DNA from 3 places in the Desulfitobacterium sp. PCE1 genome. Region 1 is predicted to be linked to each of the others. Evidence: riboswitches for the same ligand, from Rfam matches in the RefSeq annotation. Region 1 holds a riboswitch; each other region holds the start of a gene.
What was found. Region 1 has a riboswitch for molybdenum cofactor ahead of DESPCE1_RS0106675 (P-loop NTPase). Riboswitches for the same ligand answer to the same signal wherever they lie in the genome.
Positions count from the first base shown of each region.

Region 2: another riboswitch for molybdenum cofactor. It lies ahead of mobB (molybdopterin-guanine dinucleotide biosynthesis protein B); the one in region 1 lies ahead of DESPCE1_RS0106675 (P-loop NTPase).
Region 3: another riboswitch for molybdenum cofactor. It lies ahead of DESPCE1_RS0117695 (DUF2325 domain-containing protein); the one in region 1 lies ahead of DESPCE1_RS0106675 (P-loop NTPase).

Region 1 covers NZ_KB913023.1:1,348,735-1,352,009, forward strand. Annotated here, with positions in the region: gene DESPCE1_RS0106670 (double-CXXCG motif protein) at 128-823, shown strand; molybdenum cofactor riboswitch at 984-1,116, shown strand; gene DESPCE1_RS0106675 (P-loop NTPase) at 1,325-2,083, shown strand; gene DESPCE1_RS23650 (hypothetical protein) at 2,076-2,330, shown strand; gene DESPCE1_RS23655 (hypothetical protein) at 2,284-2,700, shown strand; gene DESPCE1_RS23660 (nitrogenase component 1) at 2,613-3,275, shown strand, end outside.
Region 2 covers NZ_KB913023.1:1,536,064-1,539,338, forward strand. Annotated here, with positions in the region: gene DESPCE1_RS0107625 ((Fe-S)-binding protein) at 1-865, opposite strand, end outside; molybdenum cofactor riboswitch at 1,183-1,314, shown strand; gene mobB (molybdopterin-guanine dinucleotide biosynthesis protein B) at 1,381-1,905, shown strand; gene DESPCE1_RS21210 (iron ABC transporter permease) at 1,913-2,512, shown strand; gene DESPCE1_RS0107645 (molybdopterin-dependent oxidoreductase) at 2,813-3,275, shown strand, end outside.
Region 3 covers NZ_KB913023.1:3,538,400-3,541,674, reverse strand. Annotated here, with positions in the region: gene DESPCE1_RS0117710 (DUF364 domain-containing protein) at 1-247, shown strand, start outside; gene DESPCE1_RS0117705 (class I SAM-dependent methyltransferase) at 264-962, shown strand; gene DESPCE1_RS0117700 (nucleoside-triphosphatase) at 968-1,486, shown strand; molybdenum cofactor riboswitch at 1,597-1,728, shown strand; gene DESPCE1_RS0117695 (DUF2325 domain-containing protein) at 1,724-2,029, shown strand; gene glyQ (glycine--tRNA ligase subunit alpha) at 2,404-3,275, shown strand, end outside.

The DNA.
Region 1 (3,275 bases):
ACAAGTGTGGCGAATTTAAGGGTAGTATGATATTACATCTTTGCCTTTTTACATGATGTTTGCCGGAGCCGAATTCATCGGCTCTTTTTTATTATTTAAGAAGCTTAACTTATAGGGAGCACCAGAAATGGTTGATGTCCATAAAGTATATATTGAAGGTGATGAGATGCGATATTATTGTTTAGAAATTGATGAAGGAAACAAGAAAAAATACGCCTATGGGTTAAGTGTAACCGAATGGCCAAGAAAATGGATTCTTTGCTCCAAATGCCAGAGAGAATGGAAAAAAAGCGTAATGCATGACTTTGGAACAGATACCCCTATTGTTTTGTCTAATGATAATTATCCTGATTTTCTCTGGTTTTATATTAATCATATTTCAGAGAAAGCTAAAGACGTTCTGGAAAGAGAAAAGATTACGGGCTATAGACTAGAGAAAGCCCCTGTGCTATCCTTCAATGATTTAACTGATATGCAACTCAAGGAGCTCCGGCGCCATGGTACCCGGGTCAATAAAATACCCACAGTCCCGCCTGCCTATTACAAACTTCATGTTGATGTGTGCGCCGAACTTTATAGAAAATCAAACATTATTCTGCTCGATAGTTGCTCGGAATGCGGCTATGAAACATACCTTGCCGAGAGCAAGGAGCGGATTGAATCGAGAGATAGCCTTTTTTTGAGGGGGGAGTCTCTCAATGGAATAGATCTGTTCAGGGCCAAGGGCTACGGTGTTAATATCTATTGCTCTGAAAGATTTGTTGAAGCCTATCAAAGACACGAGCTGACAGGATTGATGTTTACTGAGATTGTAGTGCTTTGAGGCTGCTGCATAACTGGGCGGAAGATAACCTAACATAACTAGATATAATGTAAAATAAAATCAGGATGTTTATTTTTCTGTTGATTTATGTTATTTATGTTTGTGGGAAGAAACATCGGGAATTAAAATTTCGGATTGTCCGATTATTAGCATAAAGACAAAACTGAATAGTTTCCGAGCTCATTCGTCTAAAAGAATCTCTCATGACGGAAGAGCCTGAGCAAACCGCTCACGGGGTCAGTTAGGAAACCAGCTGGCCTTCACTTATGAAAAGGAAGCAGAAAGGACAAATTTGACAGAGTCGGCTCTGGCTTTTGTTGTTTTCGCTATCGGGCGGTTTGCTTTTAGAAAGGCAAGCCGCTTTTTTTCTTTATAGGAGAAAACTATGGCGAACAGATCAGGCAGCGTAGTCGCCAACTGATTTGACTGCTGTCAAATTTGAACCAAAATAACGGCAGGAATGTGCGGGAGAAATTCCACCGGATAAGGAGTGCATAAAAAATGATCAGAGCAGCTATTTACGGCAAAGGAGGGATTGGCAAATCCACTACCACATCCAATTTGGCGGTTGCCTTGAGTGAGATGGGTTATAAAGTGATGCAGATCGGCTGCGATCCCAAGGCGGATTCCACAAGAATGTTGACCGGAGGGAGGCCTATTCAAACCGTATTGGAGCTGGTGCGCAGCAAACGGGATGACCTGCAGGTGTGCGACTTTGTGCAAGAGGGATATAACGGAGTTCTTTGTGTGGAAGCCGGCGGTCCCATGCCGGGTATCGGCTGTGCCGGACGGGGAATTATCACCGCCTTTGATACCTTGGCGGAAATGAAGGCATATGAAGTCTACCAACCGGATATTGTGCTTTACGATGTGCTGGGGGATGTGGTCTGCGGCGGGTTCGCCATGCCTTTACGGGGAGAATATACGGATGAGGTTTTTATAATTACCTCGGGAGAGAGGATGTCCATGTACGCAGCGTCCAATATCGCCGCGGCTTTGGCCAATTTCCGCAACCGGGATTATGCCCGTTACGGGGGGCTGATTCTGAACCGGCGCAATGTGGACAAGGAGATGGAGCTGGTGCAGCAGCTGGCGGCGGAAACCCAGGGTGAGCTCATTTCCGTTATCCCCCGGGCGGCTGAGATACAGAGAGGGGAAGAGCAGGGCAAGACAGTCATGGAGTTATTTCCCGAAACGGAGATCGCTCAAAGTTACCACACTTTGGCCCGGCGTTTTATTGAGGTATGCGGTCATGAGTAAGGGGGTGCAAAATAATCTTCTCTATTATATTCCCAACCGGAGCAGACCTAAGACTATTCTGCGCATTCCGGAGAGCCATAGTCTCCATATATGCCCCACGGCCTGCGGCCGCCGCAACGCTATACGTGCCCTGCAAAACGGGGAAAAAGAGTTTCTCTCCTTTTTATATATCGGGGAAGAGGATGCGGTTTCCGGACAATATGTTGAGAATATCGGCTGCGGTGGAAGAGCTTCTGGAGGTACTTGAGCCGGCGCCTAAGGCCTTTGTGCTTTACTTTAATTGTATCGATGATTTCCTGGGTACCGATGAAAAAGCACTTTTGCGAGAGCTCAAAAGCCGTTTTCCCGGACTTCATTTCACAGTCTGCCATATCAATCCCGTGGCGGCCGATGAAAAAATATCCCAGGGCATGCGCAAGCATAATCAGATGTATGAGCTGCTGGAATACACCGAGGAAAAGGACGAAGGTATTAATCTAAAATCGGCAATTATGTTTCTCTTGATCAGGAGAGCGAGCTCTTTGACCTTTTGGCGGACTGGGGGATTAAGACAGTACGGGAGCTTTTTGCTTGTCGGACGTTTGAGGAATATCAAAAGATGGAGGCCAGTCGGCTGAACCTGGTACTAGTGCCCATGGGCTTGGTTGCTGCTCAAAGCATGGCGGAAAAGCTGGACATTCCTTATTATTTCAATCCCCCTTCCTATGAGCTGGATGAAGTCCTTCGGCATTATTACAATCTGGCCGGCTTATTGGGCAAGCCTTGCCCAGATTTTCGCCAGGAGATCTTGCAGACTCAATTAGCTATCGTGGTAATCAGGGAAAGGGTGGGAGATATCCCGGTTGTTGTGGATTCGTCCGCTTCCATGCGGCCCTTTGCTCTGGCTAAAGCCCTTCTGGGCTATGGCTTTCAGGTGAGGGCAGTCTTCGCACCCCATTCTCCCAGGGATGATTATGAAGAACGGAAATGGTTGGCCGACCATTGCCCCCAGGTCACCATCATAAACCGTGAGGGCATCAAAGCCGTATCCGGCTATGGTTTGGACCAGGAGTACATGGCTATCGGTTATGATGGAGCCTTTTTGCTGAAGGCCAGGTATTTTGTGGATGTGTTTAATGATGAGTCCTTTTATGGGTTTCACGGTATTCGCAAGCTGATGAAGCTTATGGGAGAAGCTGTCGCCAGGGCAGCG
Region 2 (3,275 bases), 190 kb from region 1:
ATTCCGGCCGGAAATGACCCAGTTGACCACTGCTTCCGCAGCAGACGGATTCTCTGCCGTGATGCTTCATTTCAACTCTTTGGTAGCCTGCTCGGTCCAATGCTTCTCTGACTTGCTTGGCAAATATTCCTTCAAAACGATCGGGGCAGGAGTCATGGATAGAATACACTTCTGAACTCTGGTGTGAGTCGAATTTTTCCAGCAGTGCTTCATAGACAGTAATAATCTCTACGTCTTTAAAGCTATCCTCATTACTAAATTGGTAAAAGCAGTTGGGACAGGCAATAACCAGGCGTTTGACCCCAAGCTGGCGCACTTTTTCTCTTAATTCAGCCTTGATCTTATCCCCTCGCTCGGGAAGCCCAATGTGATACATAGGGATACCACAGCAATTGTCAAATAATAAAGGGTTTTCATAAAGCTCAGTTAGAGTCTCGTAGACCTGCCGGGTCAGCTTTGGTGAATAAGTAAACATAGTACACCCTGGTAAGAATGCTGTATCTGCTGGATGGGAGCAGTTAAGATCCGAATAATCAATATTATAAAATTCCTTAAACAGGCTCATTACGGTTACGGCACGGTCAGGAAATAAATACTGATACTCATGTAAATCAATCTCTCCATTTTTTACTGCTTTAATTCTTCGTTGCTCGAACATCCGAAAGGGGCTTAAGCCTAATGAGCATACTGCCTCACACCTTCCACACAGGGCACAACCATAGGCCTCATGGGACTCAGGTCCTCTTGAAGCTATAGTTGCGGGAGATTCATTAAGCTCTGTTAAGATACGGCAACTATCCGAACATTCGCCACAACTCAGGCATTCTTCTGCAATCTTTTTTGCCCAATTCTTTGCTTGACTCATAGCATCACCTTCTTAAAATATCATTGTATTAATATCATGCAAGAATCATTCCATGATAGGCGGATAAGGGATAATGGGGATTTGCAAGGTGTTGAAGGGGGAAGAAAGGGTTTTCGAGGGCATAATAATTCTCATTTTGAAACTCTAGGTGGGAAATTTATTTTTTCGGTTTTGAGAAAGTCTCATATTGAGAATATATATCGGTTTTTTGGGGCTGGCTACTTAGAAAATAGCCTACTTAAGGGTTTTGCCGGGTTGGCATAGTTCTTGCGTTATAAATAGTTAGACATTTACAAATGGATTAAACCTTGCTTAATAAATGAATAATGCTCCGAGCCTTATAGCCTACGGTTGAAACTATGGCTTTAAGGCCTGGGTTAATCACCCACAGGGTTGCTATAGAAATGTAACATCCCCCCGATAGGAAAGGAGGCAATGAAGACGATAAAACACTTCTTCTGAATCTCCATTCCGAGGAAGTGTTTTTGTGATTCTAAAGTTAGGAGGCAGAAAGAATGTTGAATGCAAACACACCGGTGATTTCTTTTGTCGCACCATCGGGAACAGGAAAGACCACCCTTTTGGAGAGGGTGGTTGTGAAATTGAAACAAAGCGGGCTTAAGATCGCTACCATTAAACATGATGCCCATCGTTTTGATATAGACATACCGGGCAAAGATTCCTGGAAGATGGCCCAGGCTGGGGCAGATATTGTTATGATCGCCTCAGCAGAAAAAATTGCCATCATTCAAAAGATTGATGAAGAAAAGGAACTGGATGATTTAATAAGCCGTATCGATAAGGTGGACCTCATCCTTACTGAAGGGTTTAGAATCAGTGGCAAACCCAAAATTGAGGTTCACCGCAGCGAACGTAGCAGTGAACTTCGCTCAGAACCCCATGAGCTGCTGGCTATTGCCAGTGACATAACTTGGCAGATCGGAGTTCCTTGTTATCACATCGATGATGTAGATGGTGTCGTAGAAACCATAATGTCATATAGAGAGACTTATGACCAAACTATGCAAAGGAGGCCTTAACTTAATCGTGGAATCAAAGATTTCAAACATCTATCAAAGCAATCGCTCAACGAGATTGCGTCTCTTTTTGTTAATGGGGATTATCCTATTCCTAGCAGTCACCGCCTTATCAGTAGGTAGATATCCAATTCATCCTGGAGATGTTTGGACCACGCTGGCCAGCCGCTTATTTGGTTTTGAAGCCGCAGTATCATTTACTGTTCAGACCGTCATCTTCGATATACGCATTCCCCGCATTTTTGCCGCGATCCTGATTGGTTTTGCTTTATCAGTATCCGGGGCAGCCTTTCAAGGGATTTTTAGAAACCCTCTGGTCTCTCCGGACATCTTGGGGGTGTCTGCAGGCGCCGGGTTTGGAGCGACCTTGGCCATTCTGTACTCCTGGGGTAGTCTCGGGATAACTCTATCAGCCTTTTGCTTTGGTTTACTGGCTGTGGGACTTACGTATTATATCGGCACTAAAATCAAGGATTCCGGTGAGATAACCCTGATCCTCGTTCTCGGAGGAATGCTGGTAGGGACAGTTTTTACTTCCTTGGTTTCACTCATTAAATGCGTGGCCGATCCTTACGAAAAGCTGCCCGCCATCACCTACTGGCTGACATAACTTCTCCCAAGTCAGGAATCGAGAAAAAAGCTTGAAGCTTTTTTTTTGCCTTTTTTAAGAAAAACGCTGGGAAAAGCCTTTATTTTTGATCTTGCGCCTGCGGAGTATTATGGCATATTTTTTGCAATTAGTAATAGTGTCCCAGTTACCTCATTCACCTCAAATATCCAATATCTTTGCAAATAAACAATCAAGGAGGGATTTTATGGCCTAGCAAATATGGAAAAAAGATATGAATCACAAGACAAGCCCTGACCATTAACCTCCCCATCGCGGGAAGATAAGTAAAGGAGGATTATCATGTCTGTAGATTTTGTTCCGAACAAATATATTGATGAAAAGGGTGTTCAATGGACGTATTCGCGATGTTTCTTCTGCCATATGAACTGTGGCATCATGATTGGCGTCGACACTAAGGCTGATAGAATAGTTGAGATAAAAGGGAATCCGAAAGAAGGAACCGTACTCTGTGACAGAATGGGTAAGCACGGTGAAAAAGCCATTCAGATGCATTATCATCCCAAACGGATCAATTATGTCTTGAAACGTGCCGGCAAACGCGGCGAAGACAAATGGGTGCAAATCCCGTACCAACAAGCCATGGATGAAATCGCCGAGAAACTCCAAACCCTGATAGACAAGCACGGTCCTGAAACTCTCGTCTCTTCCGAAGGAACCTACCGTTCCGACCATCTCTGGGCCAGAAGCCGCTTCACGAATATTTTAGGCAATCCCGGCAACGTAGTCGATCCCGGGACCATCT
Region 3 (3,275 bases), 2.2 Mb from region 1:
TGTCTATATTACTTGTGCTTCTGTAGTGGATAAGACGTTGCCGAGGCTTCTTGAATTGTCAAAAAACGCAAAACGAACCACTTTGGTAGGGCCGGGGACCCCTCTGGCACCGAAACTCTTTGAGTATGGGCTTCAAGAACTTTCGGGATTTATGATTAAAGATAATACCCGGGCTTTTAGAATCGTAGCCGGGGCTGAAAAAGTGAAGATATATACTACGGGACAGAAGGTGACGATAAAAAAATAAGCAGGGAGGGGCATGGATGAATTTCGAATGGAATGAAAATACAGTGAGATGGTATGAAGATGCTGAAAGGCATACCGGCTTTTTCAAGAATATCGCTGAGTTGGTGGGGCCTAAATTGGCAGAGTACTCTACTTTATGTGATATTGGCTGTGGAATAGGGATGGTCGATTTAGAACTAAGCAGATATATTGACCACATTACCTGCATAGACATTCATCCTTATGCTATTGAGACCCTTAAGAAAAGCATTCAGACAAGAAATCTTACCAACATTACCCCTTTAACGATGGATTGCAACTCCATTGAGGAGTGCTGGGATGTTATTTTCATCAGCTTCTTTGGCAGCCGTGAGCTGGAACAATTTTTGTCACACTGCAAAAAGCTCATTGCGGTGGTGGGTAGAAAGAGTCAAGCTGAGCTCTATCCCGAAAAGTATCGGAGATTCCAGAAAAACACGGCTAAAGAGGTTGAGGAAGAATTAATCCGCAAAGGAATACCCTATTCTCTCACCGAAACCGTCTTTGAGTTTGGCCAGCCCTTTCGGTCTGAAGAAGAGGCCCGGAATTTTGTTAGGACCCAATCCCATAATATCAGTCCTCATGATTTGGAGAATTTTATAACAGAGCGCCTTGTTGCAATAGGAAAAGGAGAATTTTCCCTCTATCTTCCGCGCCAAAAGCCCATAGGGGTATTTGAAATTGAAGGGAAACTATAAAGGCTATGCACATCTTTTTGACCGGTGAGATTCAAGTGGGTAAAAGTACGATCATTGATAAAACACTGAGGATTTGCAATGTAGCATACGACGGTTTCAGAACCTACTTTGGCCCCGACAGAGGTTCTCCGAACCAGCGGCTTTATATGACTTCTGCTTCGGGAGAGCAGGTTTATCAGGAAGAGAATGTTATAGTCCGTTTTCGGGAAGAGGGTCTTCCACAAGTCCTTACGGAGCGGTTCGATGGTTATGGTGCTGAGCTTATTCGTTTAGCCAGAATCAAAGCTCAACTCATTGTGATGGATGAATGCGGCAGTCTGGAACGCAATGCTTTTGCCTTTCAAGAGGAAATTTTGGAGGCCATAGTAGGTTCTGTTCCTATACTTGGTGTGATAAAGCAGGCTAGCAACGGTTGGACAGATCAGATAAGGTATCATCAAAACGTAAAGCTGATTTCTGTGAACGAGGAAAACCGAGATGCCTTGCCGGAATACATAGCTTCACATTTGCTTCGGTACTTTTAATTCAATCTATCTCTTCAATAATTTGAAGCCTATTGAGACGTGACTAAAATCAATATATAATAAATCATAATATGGAGTAGTTTGTTCTAGTTAGTTTTGATCGAGAAGAAGTTTATAATTGTCTCCGAGCCGAAGCGACCTAAAGAGTAATCCATGGTTGGTCGGCCAGGGCGATACGCCCTCGGGTATACCCAGAAATGGATATGCCTTCACGTTTGAAAAGGAGGTGGATTCCCAATGAAGATAGCGATTATAGGCGGATATAATTTCGAGAGACATAGCAAATCCATAGGCAAGTTAAATAACATAGAATTGCGCTTCCATGATGGTGTGCCGAGAAGGAACAACAAAAAACTGTTGGAAAACATCATAAAAGGCGCAGATTGTGTGATTATCGTGCAAATGGTTTGCTCCCATCTCAGCATGTGGGATGCAAAAGATGTAGCTAGAAAGTGTAATAAGAAAGTATATTACTCCCAAGCTAAGGGGCTTGCCTCAGTTTTGAGTTTGATTGAAAAAGAAAATGAGATCAATACAGCATAGATTGACAAAACGATTAAGCCGTACTATAATTATTTCCAAATTAAATTTTTTCGTGCGATGATGAGAGGAAGATCCGTGTATCCCTTAAGCGAGTTTGGAAGAGGTGGAAGCCAAACGGGTAAGCGAATCAGGGCACTTGGAGTGCGTGTTAAAGAAGGAGGATCTCTTGGCTTTCCATGAGATCAAACAGGGTGGAACCGCGGGAAGAATACTCTCGTCCCTGTAGCAGAAGTGCTACGGGGGCGAGAGTTTTTTGACATATTAGCTGCCATGTCTCTTTTATGGGGCAGCTTGTCCTTCATCTGCAACCCTCGGGCGCTTCCAATGCGGCTTCAGTTTAATAAATCCAAAAAAATTAAAACAGGAGGTTAATCATGAAATTTCAGGACATGATTCTTTCCCTGAACCAATTTTGGGGGGAGCAAGGATGCATCATTGCCCAGCCTTATGATATGGAAAAAGGTGCCGGAACCTTTAATCCCAACACTTTTTTGCGTGCCTTAGGGCCTGAACCCTGGAAAGTGGCTTATATCGAGCCTTCCCGTCGTCCTACAGATGGACGCTATGGAGAAAATCCCAACCGTTTACAGCATTATTTTCAATACCAAGTCATTATTAAACCTTCACCGGATAATATTCAAGAGCTCTATCTGCAAAGTCTGGAACGCTTGGGAATTAACCCCAAGGAGCATGATATTCGCTTTGTCGAAGATAACTGGGAATCCCCTACTCTTGGGGCTTGGGGGTTAGGTTGGGAAGTCTGGCTGGATGGCATGGAAGTCACTCAGTTCACCTACTTTCAACAATGCGGGGGGATTGACTGCAAACCGGTTTGCGCTGAGATTACCTATGGTCTTGAGCGTTTAGCTATGACTATTCAAAACAAAGAGAGTGTTTATGATATTGAGTATGTGGGAGATATCACCTATGGAGATATCTATCTTCAAAATGAAATCGATTATTCCCATTACAATTTTGAGGCAGCCGATGTGGAAGCCCTTCAAACTTGGTTTGATATGTATGAGAAGGAAGCCGTTCAGATCGTAGAGAAAGGGCTGGTTCTTCCTGCTTACGATTATGTCCTCAAATGCTCCCACACTTTCAACCTCCTGGATGCTCGCGGGGCCATCAGTGTGACGGAGCGGACGGGCTATATTGCCAGGGTGCGGAATTTAGCTCGTCTTTGCGCTCATGCCTACGTCGAGCAACGTGAAAAATTAGGATACCCCTTACTCAAAGGTCAATC